2 linked regions of the Sinorhizobium fredii NGR234 genome follow. The protein of the gene in region 2 binds, or shares a complex with, the protein of the main gene of each other region. Links are inferred from orthologs where the notes say so. Each region holds a gene or a part of one and is shown on either strand. Other genes may lie near its edges. The genes, in order: carA and carB.

Region 1 (14,058 bases), 740 kb from region 2 along the record:
TGAGCGGGCTGGTTTCGGCGCAGTATGTTGTTGATCCGGAGGACGAGCTCGCGCGGCTCGAAGGGTTTCGGCAGGTAGTCGTCGGCGCCCGCCTCCAGGCCCTCGATGCGTGAATTTGCCTCGGCGAGCGCCGTCAGCATGATGATCGGCACCGTCTTGATCTGTCTCAGGCCCTGGGTGAGCGAGATGCCGCTCTCGCCAGGCATCATCACGTCGACGATCAGCAGGTCGAAGTCAAGTCCGATGAGCTTTCGCCTCGCCTCGCCGGCGTCTGCCGCCGTCGTCACGCGAAACCCCTGTTCCACCAGAAAGCGGTTGAGCAGGTCGCGAATGCGCCGGTCGTCATCCACGATCAGAAGATGCGCCGCGTCATCGGCCACTTTCGCTTTGGCTATCATGCTTGGCAAACCCTTATACTCGGCAGAGCCTTATTTCCCCTTTGGATCGCGCTGACGTCGAATCGAACCGGTCCGGGTCATCAGCCTATCCTCCTCCCAAATTTGAGTGGCCCCGCATTGAAGCAGATGCGCGGCGGCCGCCCCATTCCCCGATTGCAGGGGTTTATCCGCTTGTCCTAATAAAATCGAAGGCAGAGCCCCGGCATCAGTCCGCGGCGCTGTTCTTCATGTTTACGAGAAACCGCTTGACGGTTTCACGCGCGCCGGGACCGGTCTTCGCCAATGCATCCGCTATGCGGCGGGACTGTGGCTCCGCCAGCGCCCGTGCCAAAGCCTGGCCTTCTTTCGTCGTATAGAGCATGCGTTGGCGCCTGTCTTCCGGACCGGTCACCTGGCGAATATAGCCTGAGTCGATCAATTGCTTGAGGACGCGGGCGAGGCTCTGCTTGGTGATCTTCAGCGTATCGAGAAGGTCGGCCACGGTCATTCCCGGCTCCCGGTTGACGAAATGCACGACGCGGTGATGCGCGCGCCCGAAGCCGCTCTTTTCCAAAATGGCATCCGGATCGCCGGTGAAATCGCGGTAGGCAAAAAACAGCAACTCGATGATCTCGAAGTCGATGGTGTCCTCATCCTTGCGGCCGACTTCGGTCATGAATTGGCTGTTGTCCCTGGATTGGCCGGCCACGCGGTCATTTCCTTTCAAGGCGGATTGCGCTTAGCGACATATATAGAAAGACATGTCAGCTTTGTTGACACAATTCTACGCCTGACGAGCCAAATAGCATTCAAATCCCGTCGCTGCATTTGGAGGCGGCGGGGCCGCTGCGCACCTGTCTTTGGAGGCGGCAGGCCGGTTGCTACGGAAACAGGTGCGCCGCGCGTTGGACACGCGCGGCGCTTGGACGCTCGTAATTCAGTAGGCGTCAGCGATAGATGTAGACGATCCGCCGCGTCGAGGGCTCCACGAGAACAGGCTGGCCGTTTACCATAACGTATTCGTAGTTGTAGTCCGGGATCGGCCGGACGGCGACGGTGTTCGGCAATGTGGCGCCGAGAACCACCTCGCCGTCAAGATAGACCGGATCCACGGGGTTAGAGGTGATGTAGGTGCCTACCGCCGCAGGCGGGGTGATGGCATCGACCTCTTCAACAGGGCCGATCAATTCGAGGGGTTCGGCCGGAGTGGCCACGGTGCTGCCCGTCGCTTCGTAGGTCACGACCGGAACGCCGAGTTCCGCGCGCCGTTCGGAAATCACCACCGTCGAGCCGCTTTGGTCGGCTGCGAGATACCTGGCATAGGCCCAGCCGCTGACGCCGCCGACATTCACTCGGCACCACAGGCTACCTTCGATGCAGCCCTCGAGCACGGTCGTGCTGCCGCGCGCCGCCAGGGCGACGATCGGATATTGCGGACCAGGCCCGGCGCGCACGTTGAGGTCGGTCACTGCCGTCGCGCTCATCGCTGCAGCAGCGGACGAGACGCCGGCAGCGAGGATCAAACCCGCTGCCGCGACCGTTCTGATCAGGTGGGGGGAGAGGGTCTTCATTGTCTTGCTCCTCTTCTATGATGCGGGCCAAACGCCCCGCGCGCCTTGGATGTTCCCGGCGTGACATCAGGAAATGTGAACATGAAACATATTGCCGTCGCCGAGCGTTGCTTGGGCCGACGGCGGAGCGTCTCGATGTAAGCGAGATCGCTCCCCATCACCGAGGACACGCAGCGAGGAACTGGACGAAGTTTCGCCCCCTGTGCAGAGGGCGCCATCAACCGGGAGGCCGGGTTATGCAGTATGAGACTGTCGAAGAGGCCACGCTTACCGCCCGGCGGCTGCGTCCGCTGGTCCTTGTTGTCGTGGCGGCGAAGCTCGCCGTCTCCGCCCTGTTGCTCACCACGGTGCAATTTCCGACAGCGGTGGAAACAACGGAAATTGTCGCCCTTCGCTGATTTGCGCTGTTTCCGCGCCCATATAGCGCTATAGGTGGCGCGGCGGCGACGCCCGCCTATTGGCGATGTGGAAAACGAGGCAGGATCGGCATGTTACAGGCGGGCATCATCCCGGTTACGCATTTTCAGCAGAACTGCACGGTGCTGTTCGACAGCGAGACGAAGGAAGGCGTGATTGTCGATCCCGGCGGCGACGTCGACGTCATCCTGCAGACGATCCGCGAAAACGGCCTCGCGCTCAAGGCGATCTGGCTTACCCACGGCCATATCGATCACGCCGGCGGGGCCAAGGAATTGAAAGAGGCGCTCGGGCTTGAGATCATCGGCCCGCACAAGGACGACCTGCCGCTCCTCGAACGGCTGGAGAGCCAAGCGGAACGGTTCGGTTTGGCGATGAAGGTGCAGAACGTCCTGCCGGACCGATGGCTGAACGACGGGGACACGGTTTCATTCGGAGATCATGTCTTCGAGGTGCTGCATTGCCCCGGCCACGCCCCCGGCCACGTCGTCTATTTCAATCGCGCGCAGAATTTTGCCCATGTCGGCGACGTGCTGTTCCACGGCTCGATCGGCCGCACCGACCTGCCGGGCGGCGATCATCAGCAGCTCCTCGATTCCATCCGCGACAAGATCCTTCCACTCGGTGACGACGTCGGCTTCATTTGCGGCCACGGACCGGGTGGCCGAATCGGCGAGGAGCGTCGCACCAACCCGTATCTGCGCGGGCTCTGATCGAAAATATGGACATGAAAAAACCCGTGCCTCGCGTGAGGCACGGGTTTTGCGTTCAAATGGCGCTGCGATCAGCCGGCAGTGCAGAAATGGCTGCGGCCGTCATAACCGACAAAGGTGCCGCTCTCCGCATCGAAGGAGCGGTAGCGCTGCGAGCAATAGCGGTACCAGGCCGGGGTCCAGGGCTCAAGATCGTAGCTGTCGACGACAACCTGGCGATAGGCCGGGCGGGCGCGGTATACCGGGCGGGGTTGATAGACCGGACGCTGCTCGTAATATTCGGGCTCCGGATCGATATAGACCGGTTCACTGTAGCGGGGCTGCGAGGCGATCGCGCCGCCGATAAGGGTGCCTGTGACCAGGCCAACCGCGCCTGCCGCCCACGCATCATCGTGATCGCCTGCCTGCGCAGTGCCGAAGGTCGGGAGAACCAGGGCGGCGGCGGAGAGCGAGAGAACGGCTGCTTTGAGGAAGTTGTTCATGGGGCTTCAATCCTGTGCATGGAGGAGCCGAACTGAAGGTCCGGCTTTCATGATGGGCAGACCCTATCCGGCCCAAACTGAACGGAGCCTGAACGAAAAAACCCGGCAAAAATGCCGGGCTGCAAACTTGATCAGTGACAGAGAGCGGCGTTAGCCGACGATCTGCAGGTTGACGGCCTTCGGGCCCTTGCCGCGGCGATCCGGCTCGGTATCGAAGGATACTTTCTGGTTTTCGCTCAGTCCGTTCAGGCCCGAGGCCTGCACGGCTGAAATATGCACGAAGATATCGGCGCCACCGTTTTCAGGCTTGATGAAGCCAAAGCCCTTGTCGGTGTTGAAGAATTTTACAGTCCCAGTCTCGGCCATGCGTCAGGTCCTTTTCTCTCCACCCGGTCGAAGGGTGGCATTACAGTTTGCCCGGAAGGGCGTGGGGCAGGCAGTTCTCGACAATTGAGGAAAGGGTCCTGTTATCGCAGCGAACCTTGAGAAGGATGGCAAATTGGCCCTCCCACGATTCTCCGCCCGGAGTGGTTTGCGTCTCCGGCTCGCATTTATTTCAAGATCTTCCCGCGTTCGCAAATTGCCCGAACAGAGTAAGAGTGATCAGTTTATTTTGAATTGGCAAGCAAAACTTTTCCGGCGAGGTATTGAGTCTTCTCATTGCTCAAAAACAGGTCAATTCGAGCCGCGGCAAAGGATATTCCGGACGCGGCGCAAGCTGTTGAATCCACAGCTTTTTGGTGGACCGATGCGGCACATTGGATTTTTTGCGCCAAATCGTGTCGCTGTCGAACATGCCTCTATGTTGGGCAGTTGGGAATTCGAGTCGCAACCCTCTGATAAGTCTCATGCTTCGCGGAAAGCCGCCAGGCGGTGAAGCGCTTGCACGAACTTACAGAAAAAATACAAAGAACTTTCTCTGTAGCTCGCCTCTGCTGCATGCTGATCCATTTTTGGGCAAAGTAGAGCGGCCGAGAACAGTAAATAAGTAATATAGTAAGTCCAGCTTGGCTTGCCGATGTAGCTAATTCTTGCAGTTTCAAGCGGCGGCTTCCGCCGCTTGCCGGCGCCGCTTCGTGGGCTCCGGCAGTCCCGGGGTGAGCGAATAGGACGAAAAGCAACACAAGGCGGCTTCGCCCCGTGATCGCGCCGCCGCTCTACCAGTTGCGTTTTTGTCGGGCAAGTTTCATCCTCGCGGCCCGAAACGAGGCCCGTGCGTCACGATGTCGATCGGATCGGAAATGAACTTGGCGGGCTATTCAGGGACGGCCCTTGGGAAAAAGCTCGGCCTGCGCGACGGACAGGCGGCGCTGCTTCTCGATGTGCCGGCGCACCTGCAGGAAATCGCGGCCTATCCTGGATTTGCTCAGGTTGCCAGATCAATCGAGGGGACAGCATCTCGCCGGTTTGACTACATCCACTGCTTCGAGACGGAGAGGGACAGGCTCGAGGTACAGGCATCGGCCCTGGCCGACCGGCTGAAGCCCGATGGGATACTTTGGATATCCTGGCCGAAACGTGCTTCCGGCGTTGCCACCACGCTCACGGAGGATGCTCTCCGGGAGATCTTCCTGCCGCACGGCCTTGTCGACATAAAGGTCTGTGCGGTGGACCCGGTGTGGTCCGGGCTGAAGTTCATGTTCCGAAAGGAAGTCAGGGCCTCGCTCTGAAGTGATGCCTCACTGGGTCGGCGCCTTCGAGACCCGGAGAACGGCTCCATTCTGCTCGTCGGTCACCATGAGCAGCGCACCGTCCGGCGCGACGACCACATCGCGGATGCGGCCGAACTCGCCATCGAACAACCGTTCCTCGGACGTGATCGCGCCGGTGTCGTCTCGCTCCAGGCGCGCCAGCAACTGGTATTTCAGCGCCGCGACCAGCAGGTTGCCGTTCCATTCCGGAAACATGCTGCCGCGATAGACGGCGAGCGCGCCGGGAGCGATCGAGGGATCCCAGTAGTAAAGAGGCTGCTCCAAGCCGTCCTTGGCCGTCCCTTCACCGATCTCCGCGCCGGAATAGTCCTTGCCGTAGGTGATCAGCGGCCAGCCGTAGTTCTTGCCCGGTTGCGGGTTGTTCACTTCGTCACCGCCGCGTGCCCCATGCTCGACGGTCAGGAGCTTGCCGTCGGCCGGATCGAAGGTAATGCCCTGGGGGTTGCGGTGCCCCTTCGACCAGATCTCCGGACGGCCCTCGGTACCGACACGATAAGGGTTGGAGGCGGGGATGGAACCATCGGCATTGATGTGCAGGATGGCGCCGGCGTGGTCGCGCGGATCCTGGGCGCGCTCGCCATCGCCCCGGTCGCCAATGCCGAAGAAAAGGCTGCCGTCGCGATCAATGGCGATGCGCGAACCGAAGTGCTGGCCGGCCCGCGTGAACCGGCTCATCCGGAAGATTTCCTGCACATCCGTCAGACTCCGCTGGTCGGCGGAGAGCGTCGCCCGCACCAGAACGGTGCCGTAGCCGCCGTCGCCGCGGGCCGAGAGGGTGAGGTACAGGGCGCGGTTGGCGGAAAATTGCGGGTCGAGCGCAATGTCGAGCAGGCCGCCCTGGCCATGTTCGGCGACGTCCGGAACGCCTTTTACCGCAGCGGAGAGCTTGCCGTCACGGAGGATGCGCAGGCGTCCTGGCCGTTCGGTGATGATCAGTGCGCCGTCCGGCATGACTTCGACCGCCCAGGGGTGCTGGAGCCCGCCCGCCAGTGTCTCGACAAGGAGGGTTCCCGTCTGCGTCTGGAATTCCCGGACCTGTTGAGCAGCGGCAGGCAGGGCGACCGACAGGAACGAGGCTGCGGCCAGGGGCAGGGCGAGCGCCGCGCCGATCTGGCTTAGCTTGGTTCTTGTCCACTGCCCGGGCCGCATGCGATTCGACACTCCTAACGCGGCGGCAAGCCTGCTGAAGCAGATTCGGCCGCTCTTTTCCGTTCAGGAAAGAAACTGGTACTCAGCCGCCGTTGCTTCAAGTCAAATTCGATCAAAACGGCTTTATCGCGGGTGCGGGCGGCAACGCGCGGGAGTGCCGCTTCCTTGAAGGCGCGGCGTCAGAAGGGCTCGATATTGACCCCTAGCTGCTGCTTGTGAGCTGCTTCTCCGCTGCGAAATGCTCGCTCTTGGCTTTCATGTAAAAATCCTTGCCGATCAGCATCAAGCCGGCAAGGGCAACCATGGCGATGATCGCCACGATGATCGTTTCGGTGGCCGACAGCCGGGCAAGGAAACCGGCGCGTTGTCCAGGCAGGTCGTCTTCGTTATCGGCCATGGCGTCTGCTTCTCGCCCTGCTGAACGCGGCGACCTGGCTGCCGACGACAAAAGTGGTGCCGGCCGTGAGGGCGGCGGCGAGCAGCGTCGCGCCGGCGAGGATCTGCCGGTCACCTTCCGTCGGCATTTGCGGTCTATCGAGCCCGACCGGCCCCGACGGAGCCGCCGAGGCGGGGTCGGCAACGACCAGCATGGCAAGCTTTGCTGCCGCGCCGGATTGCTGTTCCGGCTCCGCCGCCTGGGCCGACGTCTCGACCACCAGTCCAAAGATCATCACCATGCAGACTGCGAGAGCCGCCAGCGCGAGATAAAATCCCCAGCGGGCCTCGTTGCGGCCTGTACGCGTCGAAGCGATTTCGTCGTCGAGAAACATAGCGACCCCCATGATGCCACTGCGTTCGCACCCCTGTGAGATGACGCCCGGAAATCGGCTCTTGAAGGACGGAATTGCGGCGCTCTGCGACAGTTATTGTGGCGAAACAAAGGCGATGCAAAAACTCGTGGGCGCGCCGATTTTCTAAGCCGCAGCGTTGCGGTCGATAGTTCCTACGCGTCGGGTCTGGGAACCTTGGCGAGACGACCGCCCCGGCTGGTCGCCGCCCTTGGCGGACGGCCGTCATCCCATGGGCGTTCGTGATCGTTCTGATGAAACTTTGTCATGGTGACGCATTTTGCGCGGCCTTACGGGTATTTTTCTCAGCCGAACGCTTGCAAGACCGGACGTCTTTCGACATAGACCTAACCGCTATGGAGCCCGGTCTTCCGTTCCGTAGCGTCTCACGCCCGTTTCGAAACGATCAGGACCTCACACCATGGCCTTCCTTGCCGATGCCCTTTCCCGTGTAAAGCCCTCCGCCACCATTGCCGTTTCGCAGAAAGCCCGCGAGCTGAAGGCGAAAGGCCGTGACGTCATCGGCCTCGGAGCAGGGGAGCCGGATTTCGACACGCCGGACAACATCAAGAAGGCGGCGATCGACGCGATCAACCGCGGCGAGACGAAGTACACGCCGGTTTCCGGCATCCCGGAACTGCGCGAAGCGATCGCCAAGAAGTTCAAGCGCGAGAACAACCTCGACTACACTGCCGCCCAGACGATCGTCGGCACCGGTGGAAAGCAGATTCTTTTCAACGCCTTCATGGCGACGCTCAACCCGGGCGATGAAGTCGTGATCCCGGCGCCCTACTGGGTCTCCTATCCGGAAATGGTGGCGCTTTGCGGCGGCACGCCGGTCTTCGTCTCGACGAAGCAGGAGAACAACTTCAAGCTCAAGGCCGAGGATCTCGACAAGGCGATCACCCCGAAGACCAAGTGGTTCGTCTTCAACTCGCCCTCGAACCCGTCGGGCGCGGCCTATTCGCATGACGAACTCAAGGCGCTGACGGACGTCCTGATGAAACACCCGCATGTCTGGGTGCTGACCGACGACATGTACGAGCACCTGACCTATGGCGACTTCAAGTTCGCAACGCCGGTCGAGGTCGAGCCCGGCCTCTATGACCGTACCCTGACGATGAACGGCGTTTCCAAGGCCTATGCGATGACCGGCTGGCGCATCGGCTATGCCGCCGGCCCCTTGGCTCTCATCAAGGCGATGGACATGATCCAGGGCCAGCAGACCTCGGGTGCCACCTCGATCGCGCAGTGGGCCGCCGTCGAGGCGCTGAACGGCGCGCAGGATTTCATCGCGCGCAACAAGGAGATCTTCCAGGGCCGGCGCGATCTCGTCGTCTCGATGCTGAACCAGGCCAAGGGCATCGCCTGCCCGACGCCGGAAGGCGCCTTCTACGTCTACCCCTCCTGCGCCGGGCTGATCGGCAAGACCGCGCCATCGGGCAAGGTCATCGAGACCGACGAGGATTTCGTCTCCGAACTTCTGGAAGCGGAAGGCGTTGCTGTGGTGCACGGTTCGGCCTTCGGTCTCGGCCCGAACTTCCGCATCTCCTACGCGACCTCCGAGGAACTCCTCGAAGAGGCTTGCCGCCGCATCCAGCGTTTCTGCGGCGCCTGCAAGTAAGCGCAGCGATTATCACTGATGAAGAGCCGGCCCTTTGCGGCGGGCTCTTTCATGTTCAGATTTCGAGTCAGGGCGAGATGCTAACGGGTTGAGCCTACGACATTCTCTTCGGATATGACGGGGCTGGCGGCAATACCCCCTCTGGCCTGCCGGCCATCTCCCCCACAAGGGCAGGGGAATCGCATATCAGTATTAGGTATTGCCAGGAAGCTTTGAATGGATTCTTGGAAGGCTTTCTCTTTTACGAGGGCGCCTTGATGCCGTTTGCTCTGTCGATTTTACGGGAAATACATGATCCGCGCGACATCAATGCGCGGCATGATCTGGCCGAGCTGCTGTTTCTGGCGCTGGCGGCGACGCTCTGCGGGGCGAAGAACTGCGTGGAGATCGCAGAATTCGTCGAGGGCCGGGAAGCGGAACTGAAGGAGATCGTCACGCTCCGGCACGGCTGCCCGAGCCACGACACCTTCAGCCGCATCTTCCGGCTCATCGACCCGGACGAACTGGCGCGGGCGCTCGGCGCCTTTCTGGCGGCGCTGCGCCAGGGGCTGGGCCTCGGCCCGCGCCCGCGCGGTGTGGTGGCGGTCGACGGCAAGGCGTTGCGGCGCGGCTATGAAAAGGGACGCGCCTTCATGCCGCCGGTGATGGTGAGCGTCTGGGATGCCGAGACGCGGCTGTCGGTGGCGACCAAACGGGCGGAAGGTTCCGACGAGGTCGCCGCAACGCTGGCGCTGCTGAAGAGCATCGACCTGAAGGGCTGCATCGTCACGGCGGACGCGCTGCATTGCCGCCCCGACACGGCCAAGGCGCTGATCGGGCGCAAGGCGCATTATGCCCTGGCGCTCAAGGCCAATCGCGGCCGGCTCTTTGCCTGCGCCGAAGCCGGCTTCGTGGCGGCCGACGCGGCCGGTGACCTCGCCTTCCACGAGACCCGCGAGACCGGCCACGGCCGCCTCGAAACCCGCCGCGCCAGCGTCCTGCCACTCAAGGCGTTCAAGCAAGCGCCCGCCTTTCCCGGTCTGAAGGCGATCGGCCGCATCCAGGCCACGCGGCAGGGCGCCGACGGCAGGGCGGTGACCTCCGTGCGCTATATCGCCCTCTCCAAAGTACTTGCGCCTCACAAGCTCGCCGAGGTCGTGCGCGCCCACTGGACGATCGAGAACCAATTGCACTGGAGCCTCGACGTCGTCTTCCACGAAGACGACGCCCGCAGCCGCAAGGACAATGCCCCGCAAAATCTTGCCGTCATCCGCAGGCTGGCGCGCGACATCTTGGCGGCCCACCCACTCGACAAGCCCATCGCAAGCAAAATGCGCCGCGTAAACTGGAACAGAGATTTCTTCCATGAGTTCTTTACTCATATGCGATAGCCCTGCCCACAAGGGGGGAGAATCGACGGGGCGCCCTCTGTGGCTTCAATTGAGGGTCCGCTTGTAGGCGTCAGGGTTCCGCTTGTAGGCGCGTTTCGGTCCGAGCGATCGGCAGCCGCGCGTATTCTCCCCCCTTGTGGGGGAGATGGCCGGCAGGCCAGAGGGGGTTGTCTCCTCTGGCAGCCAGACGGGCGCGATTGCTCTCAGCGTTCGGCGAGCGCCGGTTCGCCCTTCTTCTCGCGGATCAGGTTGAGGAAGCGACGGAACAGATAATGGCTGTCCTGCGGGCCCGGCGAGGCTTCCGGATGGTGCTGGACCGAGAAGACCGGCTTGCCGTTGACGCGCAGGCCGCAATTGGTGCCGTCGAAAAGCGAGATGTGAGTCTCTTCAACACCTTCCGGCAGCGACTTCGAATCGACCGCGAAGCCGTGGTTCATCGAGACGATCTCGACCTTGCCGGTCGTGTGGTCCTTCACCGGGTGGTTGGCGCCGTGGTGGCCCTGATGCATCTTCTCGGTCTTGGCGCCAAGCGCCAGCGCCAGCATCTGGTGGCCGAGGCAGATGCCGAAGACCGGGATGTCGCTCTTCAGCAGGTTTTTGATCACCGGTACCGCATATTCGCCGGTGGCGGCCGGGTCGCCCGGGCCGTTCGAGAGAAAGATGCCGTCCGGCTTGAGCGCCAGGACTTCGTCAGCGCTCGTCGCGGCCGGAACGACCGTGACCCGGCAATCGAGGCCGGCGAAGAGGCGCAGAATGTTGCGCTTGACGCCATAGTCGAGCGCCACGACGTGATAGGCCGCTTCGGTCTCGCCAAGTGTGGCGTGGCCCTCATTCCATGCCCAAGGCTTCTCGTTCCAGCGGTAGGACTGACCGGAGGTCGCGACCTTGGCCAGGTCGAGCCCAACCAGACCGCTCCAGGCCTTCGCTTCCGCCTTCAGCGTTTGGATGTCGAAGACGCCGGACGGGTCGTGGGCAATCACCGCGTTCGGCATGCCGTTCTCGCGGATCCAGGCGGTCAGCGCCCGCGTGTCGATGCCGCAGAGCCCGATGACGCCGCGCGCCTTCAGCCAGGCGTCAAGGTGCTTGGCAGCCCGGTAGTTGGAGGGATCGGTGATATCGGCCTTGAAGATCACCCCGACGGCGCCGTGGCGGGCGGCAGGCGTCAGATCCTCGATATCCTCGTCATTGGCACCGATGTTGCCGATATGCGGGAAGGTGAAGGTGACGATCTGGCCGAGATAGGAGGGATCGGTGAGGATTTCCTGATAGCCGGTCAGCGCCGTGTTGAAGCAGACCTCGGCCTGAACCTTGCCGGTCGCGCCGATGCCCTTGCCTTCGATCACCGTGCCGTCGGCCAGAACGAGCAAAGCGGTGGGTTTCTGGGTTGTCCATGCGGGTGTCGCGGTCATCGTTCCTATCCCGTTGCGGCGGAAGGCGCGGCTTCAAGCCGGTCGGTTCAGCCCCATTTCAAATTGCATGCGGCATGGCGCGCGGAAGCCCCGCGAGAAAGAGGTTCATGCCGATGTTCGTGCAGGTGCCGGAAAATAGACAAAGGCGTTAACCGGGTCAACCGGCCGCGGTGAATTGTCCGGAAATAAAGTTCGTTATAATTCAAACAGTTGCGTATTAGGTTTGATTGTACCTGCCGCACTGGTTTAAGACGGCGACGACAATAAGGCAAGGAACGGCTCCGCCCGCAGGCAGCGCGGGCCGGCTTCGGCATGGAGAAAGAGATGCGCGAGCAATTCGCAAATGCCCTGAAGGAAGCGCTGAAGGCCAAGGATAGCCGACGCACTTCGACCGTTCGGCTGATCCAGGCGGCCATCAAGGACCGCGACATCGCCAACCGCGGCCAAAGCAAGGGGCCGGCCGGCGACGACGAGATCATGCAGATCCTCGCCAAGATGATCAAGCAACGCGAAGAATCGGCACGTATCTACGATCAGGGCGGCCGCCCGGAACTCGCCGAGCAGGAGCGGCAGGAAATCTCCATCATCAACGAGTTCCTGCCCGAGCAGTTCTCCGAGGAAAAGGTGAGGGAACTCTGCGTCGCGATCATCCAGGAAACGGGCGCCCAGGGGCTGCGCGACATGGGCAAGGTCATGAATGCGCTGAAGGAGCGCTATCCCGGCCAAATGGATTTCGCAAAAGCTTCCGGCATCATCAAGGAACTGTTGAAGTAGTCCACTGCGCCGCGCCTGATCCGCGGCGGCGCCTCAGTTCCCATCCTCTTCGATGGCCGCCTGTGAAAAGCGGGCAAGATCGATGGGGAACGGTGGCTTCCTCCAGCCATGCCGCTTATATGGAAGCTGGCCAGAGGTATTCATGCGCTTTTCACCGTCCTTCCTTGACGAGATCCGCGACCGCGTCCCGATTTCGGACGTGATCGGCAAGCGTGTCACCTGGGACCGGCGCAAGACCAATGTGTCGCGCGGCGACTACTGGGCCTGTTGCCCTTTTCACGGCGAGAAGTCGCCGAGCTTTCATTGCGAGGACCGCAAGAGCCGCTATCATTGCTTCGGCTGCGGCGTTTCCGGTGACCATTTCCGTTTCCTGACCGACCTCGAGGGTCTGAGCTTCCCCGAAGCGGTGCAGCAGATCGCCGATATGGCGGGCGTTCCGATGCCGCAGCCCGATCCGCAGGCGGAGCGGCGGGAGAGGGAGCGAACGAGTCTTCTCGACGTCATGGAACTGGCGACGCAGTTCTTTCAGGACCAGCTCCAGGCCGCGACGGGGGCGAAGGCACGCGCCTATCTGCGTGAACGCGGACTGACCGGCCGCACGATCGAGACTTTCCGGCTGGGCTTTGCGCCGGACAGCCGCAATGCGCTGAAGGAGTTCCTCGCCGGCAAGAGCGTCGGCAAGGAGCAGATCGAGGCCTGTGGGCTCGTCGTGCATGGGCCGGACGTTCCGGTCTCCTACGACCGCTTTCGCGACCGCATCATGTTTCCGATCCTCTCGGCGCGCGAGAAGGTGATCGCCTTCGGCGGGCGGGCGATGTCGGCCGATGCGCCGGCCAAATACCTGAACTCCAACGAGACCGAGCTCTTCCACAAGGGCAACGTGCTCTTCAATTTCGCCAGGGCAAGGCGGGCCTCGCAGGGTGCGGACGGAACAGGAACGATCATCGCCGTCGAAGGCTACATGGACGTGATCGCGCTGCACCAGGCGGGTCTCGAGAATGCCGTGGCACCGCTTGGCACGGCGCTCACCGAGAATCAGCTCGATCTCCTCTGGAAGATGACGGCGCAGCCGGTGCTCTGCTTCGACGGCGACGGTGCCGGCATCCGGGCGGCCAACCGCGCCGTCGATCTGGCGCTGCCGCATCTGAAGCCCGGCCGTTCGGTCCGTTTCGCCATGCTGCCAGACGGCAAGGACCCGGACGATCTCGTCCGCCATGAAGGGCGCGAGCCGTTCGACAAGGTGCTCGCCAATGCCCGCTCGCTGGCCGACATGGTCTGGATGCGCGAGGTACAGGGCGGCGGGTTCGACACGCCGGAAAAACGCGCCGAGCTCGAAGCGCGGCTGCGGCAGGTGACCTCGGTCGTTGGCGACGAGAGCGTGCGCCGCCATTACGGCCAGGACATGCGCGACCGGCTGAATGCCTTTTTGCAGGGCAGTGCGCCGTTCAGGAGTGAACGGCGGCCGTTCGAGCGGGGCGGGCGAGATCGCGGCGGACGGCAAGGCGGCGGCTTTCGCCAGGCCGGCGCCGACCGAAACGCCGGCCCGACCACGATTTCCGACCGGTTGGCGCGCTCCTCTCTTGTCAGTGGCCAGCAGGCTGTGCCCTTGCTGCGCGAAAGCGTACTCGCGCTGACGATCGTCAACCACCCGCAACTGCTTTTCGACGAATAT
Region 2 (15,295 bases):
GATTTCCGGCACGAGGAATTCTTCAAAGGTCCGGATGATCCCGAGCCCGGCAACGGCAGCGCTGATCTCGAGATCGATTGTATTGGCGAGCACGGTAGCCGGTGGCGCCACGGTGATTGTCGTCTCGCCCTCGCCGAATTCCCAGGGCAATGCGATGCCGTTCTGAAACCGATGGCGGATTGTGGCGTGATCGAGGATATCGCGCGGATGCTGCGGCACGCCGCGGCGGGCAAGATAGGCCGGGGCGGCCGCCGTGGCATAACGCTGCACGCGCGGCCCGATCGGGATGGCGATCATGTCCTTTTCGAGACGCTCCTCGTAACGCACGCCTGCGTCGAAGCCCGCCGCCAGAACATCGATGAAGCCGTCCTCCGCGGTTACCTCCAGGGTGATCGCCGGGCGAGCCTGGAGAAAAGGACCGACGATGGGGGGCAGGATCTCGCGCGCAACGATTGTCGGGACGTTCAACCGCAAGGTTCCAGCCGGGTTGTCGATTTCGCTGGCCGCCTGATCGAGAGCGCCAGCGATCTCGCCGAGCGCCGGCGCCAGCCGCTCGACGAGGCGCCTGCCCGCCTCGGTTACCGTGACGCTGCGCGTCGTGCGGTTGAGCAGCCGCACGCCCAGCCGGGATTCGAGCCGCCGCAGCGCCTCGCTGAGAGCGGACGCCGACACGCCTCGTTTCTTTGCGGCCGTACGAAAGCTGCGTTCGCGCGCCACGGCCGCGAAGGCGTCGAGATCGGCAAGGGGAAGATCATTCATTGTGCGGCAATCCGTACAAGCTGTGTCATGAATGACGGATTATCGCACAGATCGATCGGGAGTAAAACGTTACAGCGAACGAAACGGCCGTAGGGCCTCACGCAAGGAGAAGTGAGATGCAGATGGTTTCGCTAGGCACGTCCGGTCCAGAGGTTGCGGCGATCGGCCTCGGCTGCATGGGGATGTCGGGGATGTACGGTCCGGCCGATCGGGCGGAAAGCATTGCCACCATTCATGCCGCCATCGAGGCCGGCATCACGCTGCTCGACACGGGCGATTTCTACGGCATGGGTCACAACGAGATGCTGATCCGCGAAGCTCTCGCCGGAAGGCCCCGGGACAAGCTACAACTGAGCGTGAAGTTCGGTGCGCTGCGCGATGCGGCCGGCGGCTGGTCCGGCTACGATGGGCGGCCAAAGGCGGTGCGGAACTTCCTGGCCTACAGCCTGCAGCGCCTCGGCGTCGACCATATCGATATCTATCGTCCCTCCCGTCTCGACCCGGATGTGCCGATCGAAGAGACGATCGGTGCAATCGCGGACATGGTCAAAGCGGGCTATGTGCGTCACATCGGCCTCTCCGAGGTCGGAGCAGAGACGATCCGCCGTGCCGCCGCCGTCCACCCGATCAGCGACCTGCAGATCGAATATTCGCTGATCTCGCGAGGGATTGAGGACCAGATCCTCCCCACGTGTCGAGAACTCGGGATAGGCATCACCGCCTATGGCGTGCTGTCGCGCGGCCTGATCAGCGGTCACTGGCAGAAGGACGCAGCCAGGAGCGGCGACTTCCGCGCCATGAGCCCCCGTTTCCAGGAAGGCAATCTCGAACAGAACCTCGCCTTGGTCGAAGCCTTGAGACGCGTTGCGGCTGACAAAGGCGCCACGGTGGCGCAGATCGCCATCGCCTGGGTCGCCGCTCAGGGCGGGGATATCGTGCCGCTCGTCGGTGCCCGGCGTCGCGACCGTCTGTCCGAGGCGCTCGGCTCACAGGCGGTACGCCTGGATGCCGGGGATCTCGCCGCAATAGAGCGCGCCGTTCCGAAGGACGCTGCCGCCGGCGCGCGCTATCCCGAGGCACAACTTGTCCATATGGACAGCGAAAATCGGCGATAACGGTGCGTAACGGGCCGGGTTTTGCCCGGCCCGACCGAGAATCAAACCGATCCGGAGAAAGTGTCGCAGTCCGACATCCTGCCGCTGTCGAAGCCCCGCTTGAACCACTTCATCCGCTGCTCCGAGGTTCCGTGGTTGAAGCTCTCCGGCACGACGTAGCCCTGCATGCGCTTCTGCAGTGTGTCGTCACCGATCTGGGTGGCCGCATTGAGTGCCTCTTCGAGGTCGCCACGCTCAAGCAAGCCCTTCTGTTCGGTGTATTTGCCCCAAATCCCGGCAAAGCAATCGGCCTGCAATTCGACGCGGATCGACATCTGGTTCGCCTCGGCCTCGCTCATACGCTGACGCATTTGATTGAACTTCGGCAGGACACCGACCAAGTTCTGAACGTGGTGGCCAACCTCGTGCGCCAGGACATAGGCTTGCGCGAAATCGCCGGCCGCATCGAATTTCTGTGCGAGCTCCTCGAAGAAGCTCATGTCAAGATAAACCTTGCGATCGCCCGGGCAATAGAAGGGACCCGACGCCGCCTGGGCAAATCCACAGGCCGACTGGACGGCACCGTTGAAGAGCACCAGTTTGGGCTCCTCGTATTGTTCGCCGCCGGCCTGGAAGATGCCGTTCCAGGTATCTTCGGTTTCGGCAAGCACGGTCGCCATGAACGCCTTCATTTCCTCTTCCTCGGCCGAGCCGCGCGGCGCCTGCGATCCGTCACTCTGCTCGAAGCCAGGCATGTTCACCGGGCCACCCTCGAGCACCTGGAGCATGTCGATGCCCATGGCCTTGAGGATGAAATAGAGGATAACGAGGAAGATGATCGTGCCGAAGCTCAAGCCACCGCCGGCGCGACGCATGCCGCCCCCGCCGGTCGGAATGCGGAATCCTCCGCCGCGGCCGAAGGGGCCGCCTCCAAGGCCGCCGGGGCTTGCTCCCCGCTGATCCTCGACGTTGCTGGACTGGCGGCGGCCCTTCCATTCCATGATCTGTCCTCCGGAGACGTCGCTTCTACCTTGGCGCGTTGAACAGTTATATGCCCGCGCGACGACCCATGTAAAACGCAATCGCCACCGGGCGGTTTCATCGGGCGGGTCATTTTCTGCGCTATTTCCGACCTGTCCGCGTCCGGGCGGCCGATGATGTCTCTGCGCTTTCGACTTCCTATCTGCGACGCGCGGCACGGTGCATGGAGTGCTGGTGACTGCGCCTTCCGAATGGGTCGCGGGCGAGAAGCGAATATCTTCGGTTTATTGTCGATTCCGGAATTTTCGGGGTTCCGCTGGCAGAGACATTTGCCTATAAGCCGCTTCTAGCCTGAAAACACCATTCATTGCGCACCCGGCCGGTGATCTCCCACCTCGGCCGGTTTTTCGCGCAACCAGAAAACGGATGACAACCATGCCGAAGCGCCAAGATATCAAATCGATCCTCATCATCGGCGCGGGACCGATCGTGATCGGCCAGGCATGCGAGTTCGATTACTCCGGCACCCAGGCTTGCAAGGCGCTCAAGGAGGAAGGCTACCGGGTCATCCTCGTCAATTCCAACCCGGCAACGATCATGACCGACCCCGGGCTTGCCGACGCGACCTATGTCGAGCCGATCACCCCCGAGGTCGTCGCCAAGATCATCGCCAAGGAACGTCCCGACGCGCTGCTGCCGACCATGGGCGGACAGACGGCGTTGAACACGGCGCTTTCGCTGCGGCGGATGGGCGTTCTCGACCGCTACAATGTCGAGATGATCGGCGCCAAGCCCGAGGCGATCGACAAGGCCGAGGACCGCGCCCTCTTCCGTGAGGCGATGGCCAAGATCGGGCTCGAAACGCCGAAGTCGCGGCTGGCGAATGCCACCGACATCAAGGACCTGGACCGCAAGGCACATGAGGCGGAACGCGCCGCGCTCAAGGCGAAATTTTCCGGGAACGACCTCGACTCGGCGCTCGACGAACTCGAGAACAAGTGGAACCTCGGCGAAGGCGACCGCAAGCAGCGCTATGTGAACCACGCGATGGCGATCGCCGCGCAGGCGCTCGACGATGTCGGCCTGCCGGCAATCATCCGGCCCTCCTTCACGCTCGGCGGCACGGGCGGCGGCATCGCCTACAACCGGTCGGAATTCTTCGAGATCGTCGGCAGCGGTCTCGACGCGTCGCCGACGACGGAAGTCCTGATCGAGGAGTCGGTGCTCGGCTGGAAGGAATATGAAATGGAAGTCGTCCGCGACAAGGCGGACAATTGCATCATCATCTGCTCGATCGAGAACATCGACCCGATGGGCGTCCATACGGGCGATTCCATCACCGTCGCGCCGGCGCTGACGCTGACCGACAAGGAATATCAGATCATGCGCAACGCCTCGATCGCGGTCTTGCGCGAGATCGGCGTCGAGACCGGCGGATCGAACGTCCAATTCGCCGTCAATCCGGAAAACGGCCGCTTGGTTGTCATCGAGATGAACCCGCGCGTCTCGCGCTCTTCGGCACTCGCCTCCAAGGCCACCGGTTTCCCAATCGCCAAGATCGCCGCCAAGCTTGCCATCGGCTATACGCTCGACGAACTGGAGAACGATATCACCGGTGGAGCCACGCCGGCCTCGTTCGAACCGTCGATCGACTATGTCGTCACCAAGATCCCGCGCTTTGCCTTCGAAAAATTCCCAGGCGCCGAGCCCACGCTGACCACCGCAATGAAGTCGGTCGGCGAAGTCATGGCGATCGGCCGGACCTTTGCGGAATCGCTGCAGAAGGCGCTTCGCGGGCTCGAAACGGGATTGACCGGTCTCGATGAGATCGAGGTCCCGGATTTCGACGAGAACGGCGACGGCCGCAACGCCATCCGTGCCGCGATCGGCACGCCGACCCCCGACCGCTTGCGGATGGTCGCCCAGGCGCTGCGCCTCGGCATGACGGAAGCGGAAGTGCACGAGGCCTGCAAGATCGATCCCTGGTTCATCGCCCAGTTGAAGGCGATCGTCGACATGGAGGCCCGCATCCGCGAACACGGCCTGCCGCAGGATGCGGAAAACCTCCGGATGCTGAAGGCGATGGGCTTCTCGGACGCACGGCTTGCGACCTTGACCGGCAAGCGCCCGAAGGAAGTGGCGGAATTGCGCAACGCGCTGAACGTCCGCCCGGTCTATAAGCGCATCGACACCTGTGCCGCCGAATTCGCCTCGCCGACCGCCTACATGTATTCGACCTATGAGACGCCGTTCGTCGGCGCCGCGCGTTCCGAGGCGCAGGTCTCCGATCGCAAGAAGGTCGTCATACTGGGTGGCGGCCCGAACCGGATCGGCCAGGGCATCGAGTTCGACTATTGCTGCTGCCACGCGGCCTTCGCGCTAAAGGACGCCGGCTACGAAGCGATCATGATCAACTGCAACCCGGAAACCGTTTCGACCGACTATGATACCTCCGACCGGCTCTATTTCGAGCCCCTGACGGCGGAAGACGTGATCGAGATCATGCGCGCCGAACAGGAAAACGGCACGCTGCACGGCGTCATCGTGCAGTTCGGCGGCCAGACGCCGCTGAAGCTTGCCGAGGCGCTGGAGAAGAACGGCATCCCGATCCTCGGCACCGCACCCGACGCGATCGACCTTGCCGAGGACCGCGACCGCTTCCAGAAGCTCTTGATGAAGCTCGATCTCAACCAGCCGCGCAACGGCATCGCCTACTCCGTCGAGCAGGCGCGGCTCGTCGCCGCCGAAATCGGCTTCCCGCTGGTCGTGCGCCCGTCCTACGTTCTCGGCGGCCGCGCCATGCAGATCATCCACTCGGAAGGCATGCTGCAGACCTACCTGCTCGATACGGTCCCGGGGCTGGTGCCGGAAGACATCAAGCAGCGCTATCCGAATGACAAGACCGGCCAGATCAACACGCTGCTCGGCAAGAACCCGCTGCTCTTCGACAGCTACCTGACCAATGCGATCGAAGTGGACGTCGATTGCCTGTGCGACGGGAAGGATGTCTTTGTCTCCGGTATCATGGAGCATATCGAGGAGGCCGGCATTCACTCCGGCGACTCGGCCTGCTCGCTGCCGGTACACTCGCTCGACAAGAACCTCGTCGACGAGCTCGAGCGCCAGACGGCGGCACTTGCCAAGGCGCTGAACGTCGGCGGCTTGATGAACGTGCAGTTCGCCATCAAGGACGGCACGATCTATGTCCTCGAAGTCAATCCGCGCGCGTCCCGCACGGTTCCCTTCGTCGCCAAGACGATCGGCGCGCCGATTGCCAAGATTGCCGCTCGCGTGATGGCCGGTGAAAACCTGGACGATGCGATCGCCGCCTATGGCAAGAAGCCGGATCCGCGCAACCTCAAGCATATTGCCGTCAAGGAAGCCGTGTTCCCGTTTGCCCGCTTCCCGGGCGTCGACACGCTGCTCGGTCCGGAAATGCGCTCCACCGGCGAAGTGATCGGCCTCGACACCGACTATGCGCTGGCCTTCGCCAAGTCCCAGCTGGGCGCCGGCGTCGACTTGCCGCGCGACGGAACGGTCTTCGTCTCTGTACGTGACGAGGACAAGGTACGGGTGCTGCCGGCCATCCGCGTTCTCGCGGATATCGGTTTCAAGGTCGTGGCGACCGGCGGCACGGCACGGTTCCTGGGCGAGCACGGCATCACCGCCACCAAGATCAACAAGGTGCTCGAGGGGCGGCCGCACGTCGAGGACGCCATTCGCAACCGCCAGGTCCAGCTTGTCATCAACACCACGGACGGCAACAAGGCGATCTCCGACTCGAAGTCGCTCCGCCGTGCGACCCTGATGCAGAAGGTCCCCTACTACACGACCATGGCCGGAGCTGAAGCTGCGGCTCACGCCATCAAGGCGCTGAAGGCGGGCAACCTCGAAGTCCGTCCGCTGCAGAGCTATTTCGACGCTTGACGGAAGGTCTTGGCGCACCCGGAATGCCGGGTGCGCCATCGTACGTCGAAGTTCAGTAACGCCGCTGAATACAACCTGAACGTCTGGTTCAGGCCCCATTCGGGTGCGACGTGGTTCTCTGATCCCATGAGCAGCGAAGCCGAAATCAACCGGCAAGGCGCAGGACTGGGGCAACGACGTGCGGCACTATTTCTTTGATCTCCACTGGGTTGATGGACGCTTCATCGACGAGGAGGGTATCGCCCATTTCGACGATGGTTCGGCGCTCTTTTACGCCCGGCGCATTGCCGACAAGATCGGCCGCGATATCGACTACGGATCGTTGACGGTGGAGGTCCGCTCCCGCGAGGGCAAGTTGCTCGCGACCGTTGCGCCATCCGAGGGCCGCGGCTGCGAGCAGTTTGCCTTGATTGCTACAGCGCCGCGCGCCTTATCAGGCGCGCAAAGGTCGCTGTAGCCCTTGGAATTGCTGCATGTCTTCGTCCTTGAATCGAGGACGATTTAAGGAGACATGCAGTAGGCGCCGCCCGGGCGTGTTCCGCCACCAGCGTGAGAACGCCGTTCCCCTGGACGGGGCCGCAGCCCTTACTTGAGCTGCGCGGCGCGAGGTGCCCGCCGCGTCAAGCGAAGAGTTCGGATCGCGAAAAAGAGCGATGCGGCGGCAATGACGCAGGCCAGAGCAAACACGATGGTCAGCGACAAGGACAAGACCTGCTCGCTGACGTCCTCATCGAGGCCGAAAGTATTGGCGGTCACGCCGAAAAGGGCGGCGCCTATCGCGTAACCGGCCGATTGCAGCGTCGGCAGCAACGCCGACGTCTTGTCGCGTTCTTCTCTGGTCGACACGTCCATCAGAAATTGGCTGAGTGTTCCCCAACTGATCCCGAAGCCGGCCCCGATTGCGACCTGCCCAACGAACACCAGACCGTATTCGCCGCTGCCGACGGCGAGCGTCAGTCCGATGAGACCAAGGCAAAGGATCAGCGGCCCCGCCCACATCAGCCGAATGCGCACTGCGTGCGAGGGCAGGCTGGCGACGAATATTGCCGTTGCACTCCAGGACATGGCCATCAAGGCGCTGGAAAAGCCGGCGGCTGTCGGTCCGAAGTCCCACGATTGCTGCATTGAATAGACGAGATAAACGGAACCGGACGCCTGGGCCAGCGGCATCAACAGGACGACCCAGAGACCGGTGCCGAGCGCGGTTCGCATCGAGAAGGCCCCGAACGGCAGAATGGAGTTCGGCGATCTGCGATCGGATTGGACCGCCGTCATGAAAACGGCGATTGCCATCATCAGAAAAGCCGCCGTCACATAGCCGTTGCCGGCAGTATTGGAGATTGAGATCAACAAGATGCCGACACCGAAGGCGAGTACTCGCAGCAAGGGAATTGCCCCTGCCGCTCCCTTGCGGTCCTTCGGCTGGCGGACGATCGTGACGACGAGCGCCAGGAAGACCGCCACGGCTGGTATGTTGACAAAGAAAGCGGCGCGCCACGACCAGTATTCCGTCAGCAGTCCGGAGATCAGCGGGCCGGCAAAGGCGGCAGAGGCCCAGACGATGGCTTCCGCCCCGAACACCTTGGGAACGAGGCGCGGCGGAAAAAGCTCTGGTATCAGGGCGTAGCAAACACCGGCAATGATGCCCTCGCCCAATCCCTGCAGCAGCCTGCCGGCAAGCACTTGCGGCATGCCGGTTGCGAGCGTCGCGATGACCGTGCCCGTGGCGAAGACAAGTGCCGCGGCGACAAGCGTATTGCGCGCACCGAATCTTGCTTTCTGATTGGCGGCCAAGGCGCCGCCGATAATGGCGAAGACGAGATAGAGCGTGAAGGCCCAGGACAACAGGGCCGCCCCACCGAATTCCTCGACCGCCGTCGGCAAGGCCGTCGAAATGAAGAACTCGTTGAAGGCAAAGAGCGCGACGCCAAGGCACAACGTCACGGTTGCCGCGAGATGGTCTCTCGTTAGCAATTCGCTCCAGCGGCCCTCACCATCCCTCTGCATCGTCACGCTGGAGGTCCTCGGGTTCTCTTCGACTACACTCATGGATTGGTTCCGATCGCTTGTTCATGGAACCAGGACTGATACAACCTCAAGCGCTCTTGAGGTAAAGAGGGTTTTTCAGGTGCCCGCTTTTTCGAAGAAGCTCGGGGCCGAGCATGGCCCTCGCCAGACCGTGAACCGGCGCGAAAAATCTGGCTTTCGCGCTTCCGTTTCTGTTATAAGAACGGTTCAGATGTTTTCGGACGGTTCCGGTGCTTTGCTCCGGGGACCGTTTTCTTTTGCGTCGGCGCCGCCGAAAGGCGGCGCCGCGCGCTTGATAAAGGACAATGAAATGGTCGACAAGGTTCCGATGACCCAGGGTGGATTCGCCAATCTGCAGGAGGAGCTGCGCTGGCGCCAACAGGAAGAACGCCCGCGAATCATCGAGGCGATCGCCGAAGCACGTGCCCATGGGGACCTGTCGGAAAATGCCGAATACCATGCCGCCAAGGAGGCGCAGAGCCACAACGAGGGCCGTGTTTCCGAGCTCGAGGATCTGATCGCCCGGGCGGAGGTCATCGATCTTTCGAAGATGTCCGGCTCGAAGATCAAGTTCGGCGCCAGGGTCAAACTCGTCGACGAGGACACCGAGGAGGAAAAGACCTACCAGATCGTTGGCGACCAGGAAGCCGACGTCAAGGCCGGCCGAATCTCGATCTCCTCGCCGATCGCCCGCGCGCTGATCGGCAAGGAGGTTGGCGACTCGATCGAGGTGAATGCACCGGGCGGCTCCAAGGCCTACGAAATCCTCGCCGTTCAGTGGGGCTGATCGCCCGAGGCCGACAGCAGAAACACGGAAACGCGGCGGGGTGATTGGACCTCGCCCATTCCCTTCAGGGCGCGGCATTCGTTCCGCCCCTCTCTTCCCCAAAGAACCTGAAGCTAGAGGCGCAAGGAGCGCGCTCACGTGGCCGATATCCGGGACATCGAGATCATTGCGCCCAATTTCAAGCGCCGTCTCTCCGGTGTCACTTCGACGATCATCCAGCTCATTCCCGTTCAGCGCAACCTTGGACAGAAGATCGCGGTGCTCGGGTCCGGGCTTCCCAAGAGTCTGCCGTCCGTCCGGTTTCGCGATCTGATCCACCTCTGGCAGAAGCCGGCAGGCCGCCGCTGTCGCGTCTGGCATGCGCGCCGCAATGTCGAAATGCTGCCGGCTATTCTCCTGCGCGATCTGCTGCGGATGAAGATCCGGATCGTCTTCACCTCCGCCTCGCAGCGGCGGCATACCGGGTGGAGCAAGTTCCTGATCAGCCGGATGGACGCGGTGATCGCCACCAGCGCGAAGACCGCCGCCTATCTGGAGGTTCCGAGCACCGTGATCCTGCATGGGATCGATACGCATCGGTTCCGGCCGCCTGTCGACAAGGCGACGGCGAAACGGGCGCTCGATCTCGATCCGTCCAGGAAATATGCCGGTTGTTTCGGCCGTGTTCGACATCAGAAGGGGACCGACCTCTTTGTCGACAGCATGATTGCCCTTTTGCCCAGCCGACCCGAATGGGGCGCGATCGTCGCCGGACGCGCCACCGGCCCTCACCTCGCCTTCGAGGCTGAATTGAAGGACCGCGTCGCCAAGGCGGGACTCGCCGACCGCATATTGTTCGTCGGCGAACACACGAATATTCCCGATTGGTACCGCGCCCTCGATCTGTTCGTCGCACCGCAGCGCTGGGAGGGTTTTGGCCTGACACCGCTCGAGGCAATGGCGAGCGGCGTGCCGGTCGTGGCAAGCGACGTCGGGGCTTTCTCCGAATTGATTGCGGAGGGGCCGCACGAAACAGGGCTTATCATTCCGGCGGGGAATCTTGAGGCGATGGTCGATGGTGCGGCCGCATTCATGGATGACCTGCCGCGGCTTGCCGCTGCCGCTGCCAACGGTCTGTCGCGCGCGTCGAGGAATTTCGCCATCGACGGCGAAGCTCAGGCAATCGGCGCGATCTACGACAGGCTGATGCGCTGACCGGCGGGTTACCGCTTCGAGGCGAACAGCCTCAGATAGGCATCGGTGATCGCCTGCTTGGAGAACTGGCCGACCAGCGTCTCGTGTCCCCGTTCGGCGAGTGCGGCTCCCAAGGTGCGGTCGTTGGCGATGCGCTCGATCGCGCGCGCGAAGCCATCGGTATCGCCGATGTCGACCATCAGACCGTTTTCGTTATCGCGCATGAACCATTGCGGGCCTTCGGAGCGACTTGAGACGACGGGCGTTCCCTGCGCCCACGCTTCCAGGATGACATTGCCAAGCGGTTCGTGGCTCGAAGCCATGACGAAGATGTCGGCCGCCGCTAGGAACGGTCTTGTGTCCTTCTGCCAACCGGCGAAGCGGACCCGGTTCGCGGCACCCAAATCGGTTGCGAGCTTTTCGAGGTTCTCGCGCTCCTCACCATCGCCCAGCAGCCAGAGGTAAACGCCGGGCACTTTGGCGACCGCCTCGATCAGCGTGTGGAAACCCTTCCGTTCCACGAACCGGCCCATCGACATGACGACGGGTGCGTCCTCCGGCGTGTCGAGCGTCGTTCGGCTGATCGGTTCAACACGCTCGGTGCTGGTGAAGTTGGAAATGACCTCGATGTCCCGCTTCCAGCCAAGCTTGCGGACGTGTTCGGCGATCCCGGGCGTATTGCAGACGATGCAATCCGTGTTGCGAAAATAGTCGAGGCGTGGCGGATAGTCGCCGAGCCGGGAAATCTTGATGCACCCTCTGTAGGCCGGCATCAGTTGGCTGGCGCGCGGTGCCCAGGCCATCAGCGCGTTCGGCCTATCGCGCCGCGCCATATGCATCACCTTGCGCGGCAGGAGCAGACGATCGAGCGACAGGTTCCGGAAATTACTTTCCGTTATCCTGGTCGCACCTTCGATTTCGGAGCGCCACTGTCGGTCGGGCCGGATGACCGAGGTCTGCTCGACACCGCGTTCGGCAAGGGCATTGACGAGATGGACGAAAAAGCGCTCGGCGCCGCCATCCTTGCCGAAGTGGAAGTGCATGACTTTCATCGCTGCGCAGCACCCTTTGCGAAGAGTTCGAGATAGGCGTCGGTAATGGCCTTCTCGGAAAAGCGCGTCTGCAGCGTTTCCCGACCGCCGGCGCTCAGCTTTTCCCGCAATCCCGGATCGTCGCGCAGCCTGCGGATCGCGCTTGCAAGGCCCTCGTCGTCGCCACAGTCCACCATCAGGGCATCGCGCTCATCGGTCATCACCCAGGAAGGCCCTTCGGCTCGCGCCGCAACGGTCGGCTTGCCGGCACCCCAGCCTTCGAAGCACACATTGCCAAGAGGCTCATGCGACGAGTTGATCGCGAAGGCGTCGCCAGCGGCGAGGTAACCATAGGCATTGGTCTGCCACCCGGGAAAGCGGACACGATCTCGTATGCCGAGATTGTCGGTCAACCGCTCCAACTCCTCCCGCTCGGGTCCGTCGCCGAGCAGCCAAAGATAGGTACCCTCGACCTTCTGGATGGCGCGAAGCAGCCCGTCGAACCCCTTGCGCTTGACGAAACGCCCCATGCCGACGACCACGAAGGCTTCGGCGGGCGTTCTCATCTCAGCGCGCGCGATCGGCGCGACGGGCGTGGCACGCGTGAAGTTCGCGATTACCTCGACGCCGCGGCGCCAGCCGAATTCGCGCACCTTGGCGGCGATGTCCGGCGTGATGCACACCAACGTCTCAACATTGGTGTAGTAGCCAAGGTGCTCCGGATAGTCACCGAGACGAGAAATGCGGAAGGCATCCTTGTAAGGAGGCATGAAGCGGCTGGCGCGCAGTTGCCAGGCCATGATGACATCGGGCCGGAACTCCCGGAGGATGCGCGACATCCGCCAGCCCAAGAAGAATCGCGACAACGAGACCCGTCGAAAGACACCCTCGTAAATCCGTGCGCTACCCTCGATTTCGCCGCGCCAGCTGCGCCCGGGGCGGATCAGCACACGCTGCTCGACGCCCCTGTCGTGCAAGGCGTTGACCAGATTCACGAAGAACCGCTCTGCACCGCCTTCCTTGCCGAAATGAATATGCATGACTTTCATAGGTCACCTTTTCCGGGCATTAGAGCGGGATGCGCTTACCTGCGTTCGCGCCGACCGCCCTATCTCTTTGTTTTTGCCGCATTTGTGCGACGGCAGGTGATTCCACCTGCCTGCAAAATGCTCTAGCGGGAAAGCGCATCGTCGACATTCGGCCGGTTTTTCAGCGCATGCCGTTGATAGACCTTAGCCGCGGTCAGGAACGCATAGACCGCCCCGGTCATCGCTTCGATGAAGCCTGGAAAGCCGCAGCGCCACAGCCCGTTGCGGAAATAAAGCCGGTAGAAATAGAGCGGCGGGCCAAACAGCATCTTGTGCGGCCGCAGCGCCCTGCCCTCCGCGAACTGCTGATCCGCTTTCAGCGTCGAATACTTGTTTTCCTTGAGGATCTGCTCGTCGATGATCAGCGGCCTGTAATGCAGCAGGCTGCCGGTTCGGGCCGCGCCCGCCTTGCCGTCCGGAATAATTCCTTCGTGCACCTTCTGGTCAAGGTCGTAGCGGCCGCAACCGTTGCGGATGAGACGAAGATTGCGCCGCTCACGCACGTTTTCGGGCGTATAGCCGTAGCCGATCAGATAGGGGCGACGCGCCACCCGCCAGCCGACGATATCTGCCGGAGCGTTCAGAAGCGAAGGCAGCAGAGCCTTCAGCGCCTCGTCTAACCGCTCGTCTGCATCGATGTTGAAACACCAGGGCTGACCGCACTGCTCCAGGGCGAATTGCTTCTGCCCGGCATAGCCCCGCCACGGTTCGTACATGAACCGGATGGGCCAGCCCTTGTCGATATAGGATTGCACCAGCGCCGCCGTGCCGTCGGTCGAGCCGGAATCGACGATGACGATTTCGGCGCATTGCGAGAGGCTCTCGATGCAATTGCCGAGATAGGCCTCCTCGTTCAGGCAGATGATGAAGGCGGAGAGCGGGAGCTTTGGCGTCATTGAGATCTTCTGACCGGCCGCGTGCGTGGTGCGAAGGGGGCTCGTGTCGCGAGCGTCAGGTTTCTGCTGCCCAGTTCGCCCCGATTGAATGGCAATGGCGATGCATCGCTAGATCTCCACCTGGCAGGCGTCCTTCACTTGGCGGATCGTCAGCATCGTCCGTACTGTATCGACATTGTCGGTCGCAGTGAGCTCTTCAATAACGAAATCCTGAAAGGCCGCAAGGTTCTCGGCCACGCACTGAAGCAGAAAGTCCGATTCACCCGAGACCATCCAGGCCTCGCGAACGAGCGGCCATGAGGCGGTGCGGGCGGCAAATGCCTTGAGATTGGCGTCCGACTGGTGCTTTAGCCCAACCATGCAGAAGGCAACGAGGTCATAGCCGAGCGCGGAGGCATTCAGAAGCGCGCGGTAGCCGCGGATGACGCCGGCTTCCTCGAGTTTGCGAACGCGGCGCAGGCATGGCGGCGCCGAGATGCCCACGCGTTCGGCCAATTCCACATTTGTCATTCGGCCATTGCCCTGCAGCTCGCGCAGGATTTTCATGTCGATTGCATCGAGGTCGACGCGTAGGACCATTTTGCCAACATCCCCGTTTCCATGGACCCCGGTTCACGGGGTTCCTCTTGTCCGCCGCCAGCCGGTCTCGCCGGGGCGATATTTCTCATGCTGTGGGTAGCACGTAACGCTATCCCTGAACGAGAGTGCCGCGACTTGCGTGCACAAAAACCTTTCTACCACCGCCGGCGGTCGCGCGACCTCGCCGCCGACAGGCACCGGATTGGCTGACTTTCCAGCAAAAGCGATGCAAAAATGCCCGATCTGGTGTCAATTTCATGGTGCGGCCGCAAGCACTTGTGTGTATCAGCAGCAGTGCCCTTGAAAGAGCGCGCTGTGAATACCTAAACTAGGGCGATATTTTCGACCCCAGCCGGACTCGACCAGTCGTTCGTCCGGCAAATTAAGGACCAAAGCATGACCGCCCGCCACACAAAAGTGCTGATCATCGGCTCCGGCCCTGCCGGCTACACCGCAGCGATCTATACGGCCCGCGCCATGCTTTCGCCCGTGCTCATTGCCGGCATGGAGCAAGGCGGCCAGCTGATGATCACCACGGATGTGGAGAACTATCCGGGCTATGCGGATCCGGTCCAGGGCCCCTGGATGATGGAGCAGATGCTGAAGCAGGCGATCCATGTCGGCACGGAGATCGTCAACGACATCGTCACCGACGTCGACCTTTCCGTGCGGCCGTTCCGCCTCAAGACGGACAGCGGCACGGAATGGACGACCGACGCGCTCATCATCGCGACCGGCGCCAAGGCCAAGTGGCTTGGGATCGAGACCGAGCCGACTTTCATGGGCTTCGGCGTTTCCGCCTGCGCCACCTGCGACGGCTTTTTCTATCGCAACAAGGACGTCATCGTCGTCGGTGGCGGCAATTCCGCCGTCGAGGAGGCGCTTTATCTCTCGAACCTCGCCAAGTCGGTCACGGTCGTCCATCGGCGCGACGCCTTCCGGGCGGAAAAGA

Evidence for each region.
Region 1: the proteins of carB (region 2) and carA are in contact, whole or in part, in a solved structure (PDB 1KEE), measured with the Escherichia coli proteins. The link is inferred for Sinorhizobium fredii NGR234 from one-to-one orthologs.

The regions. Positions count from the first base shown.
Region 1 is NC_012587.1:2,358,190-2,372,247, reverse strand. The notes cover bases 9,510-12,334. They hold carA (glutamine-hydrolyzing carbamoyl-phosphate synthase small subunit), read right to left. Parts: upstream 11,613-12,334; coding sequence 10,407-11,612; downstream 9,510-10,406. Other genes in these bases: NGR_RS22535 (GatB/YqeY domain-containing protein), read left to right, coding at 11,937-12,334; NGR_RS22545 (ISAs1 family transposase), read left to right, coding at 9,510-10,203. In the rest of the region: NGR_RS22600 (response regulator), read right to left, coding at 1-398; NGR_RS22595 (MarR family winged helix-turn-helix transcriptional regulator), read right to left, coding at 604-1,086; NGR_RS22590 (DUF1236 domain-containing protein), read right to left, coding at 1,325-1,948; NGR_RS32425 (hypothetical protein), read left to right, coding at 2,185-2,346; NGR_RS22585 (MBL fold metallo-hydrolase), read left to right, coding at 2,437-3,078; NGR_RS22580 (BA14K family protein), read right to left, coding at 3,150-3,560; NGR_RS22575 (cold-shock protein), read right to left, coding at 3,711-3,926; NGR_RS22570 (hypothetical protein), read left to right, coding at 4,802-5,230; NGR_RS22565 (PQQ-dependent sugar dehydrogenase), read right to left, coding at 5,240-6,421; NGR_RS22560 (hypothetical protein), read right to left, coding at 6,624-6,818; NGR_RS22555 (hypothetical protein), read right to left, coding at 6,808-7,191; NGR_RS22550 (pyridoxal phosphate-dependent aminotransferase), read left to right, coding at 7,631-8,833; more of NGR_RS22545, read left to right, coding at 9,091-9,509; more of NGR_RS22535, read left to right, coding at 12,335-12,386; dnaG (DNA primase), read left to right, coding at 12,529-14,058. UniProt on the Escherichia coli protein: Small subunit of the glutamine-dependent carbamoyl phosphate synthetase (CPSase).
Region 2 is NC_012587.1:1,614,468-1,629,762, reverse strand. What follows is about bases 2,900-6,961. They hold carB (carbamoyl-phosphate synthase large subunit), read left to right. Parts: upstream 2,900-3,269; coding sequence 3,270-6,761; downstream 6,762-6,961. Other genes in these bases: NGR_RS19110 (DUF6894 family protein), read left to right, coding at 6,940-6,961. In the rest of the region: NGR_RS19130 (LysR family transcriptional regulator), read right to left, coding at 1-759; NGR_RS19125 (aldo/keto reductase), read left to right, coding at 876-1,874; ypfJ (KPN_02809 family neutral zinc metallopeptidase), read right to left, coding at 1,916-2,854; more of NGR_RS19110, read left to right, coding at 6,962-7,218; NGR_RS19105 (MFS transporter), read right to left, coding at 7,347-8,810; transcription elongation factor GreA, read left to right, coding at 9,100-9,576; NGR_RS19095 (glycosyltransferase family 4 protein), read left to right, coding at 9,715-10,770; NGR_RS19090 (glycosyltransferase), read right to left, coding at 10,779-11,801; NGR_RS19085 (glycosyltransferase), read right to left, coding at 11,798-12,829; NGR_RS19080 (glycosyltransferase family 2 protein), read right to left, coding at 12,952-13,764; NGR_RS19075 (Lrp/AsnC family transcriptional regulator), read right to left, coding at 13,873-14,343; trxB (thioredoxin-disulfide reductase), read left to right, coding at 14,740-15,295. UniProt on the Escherichia coli protein: Large subunit of the glutamine-dependent carbamoyl phosphate synthetase (CPSase).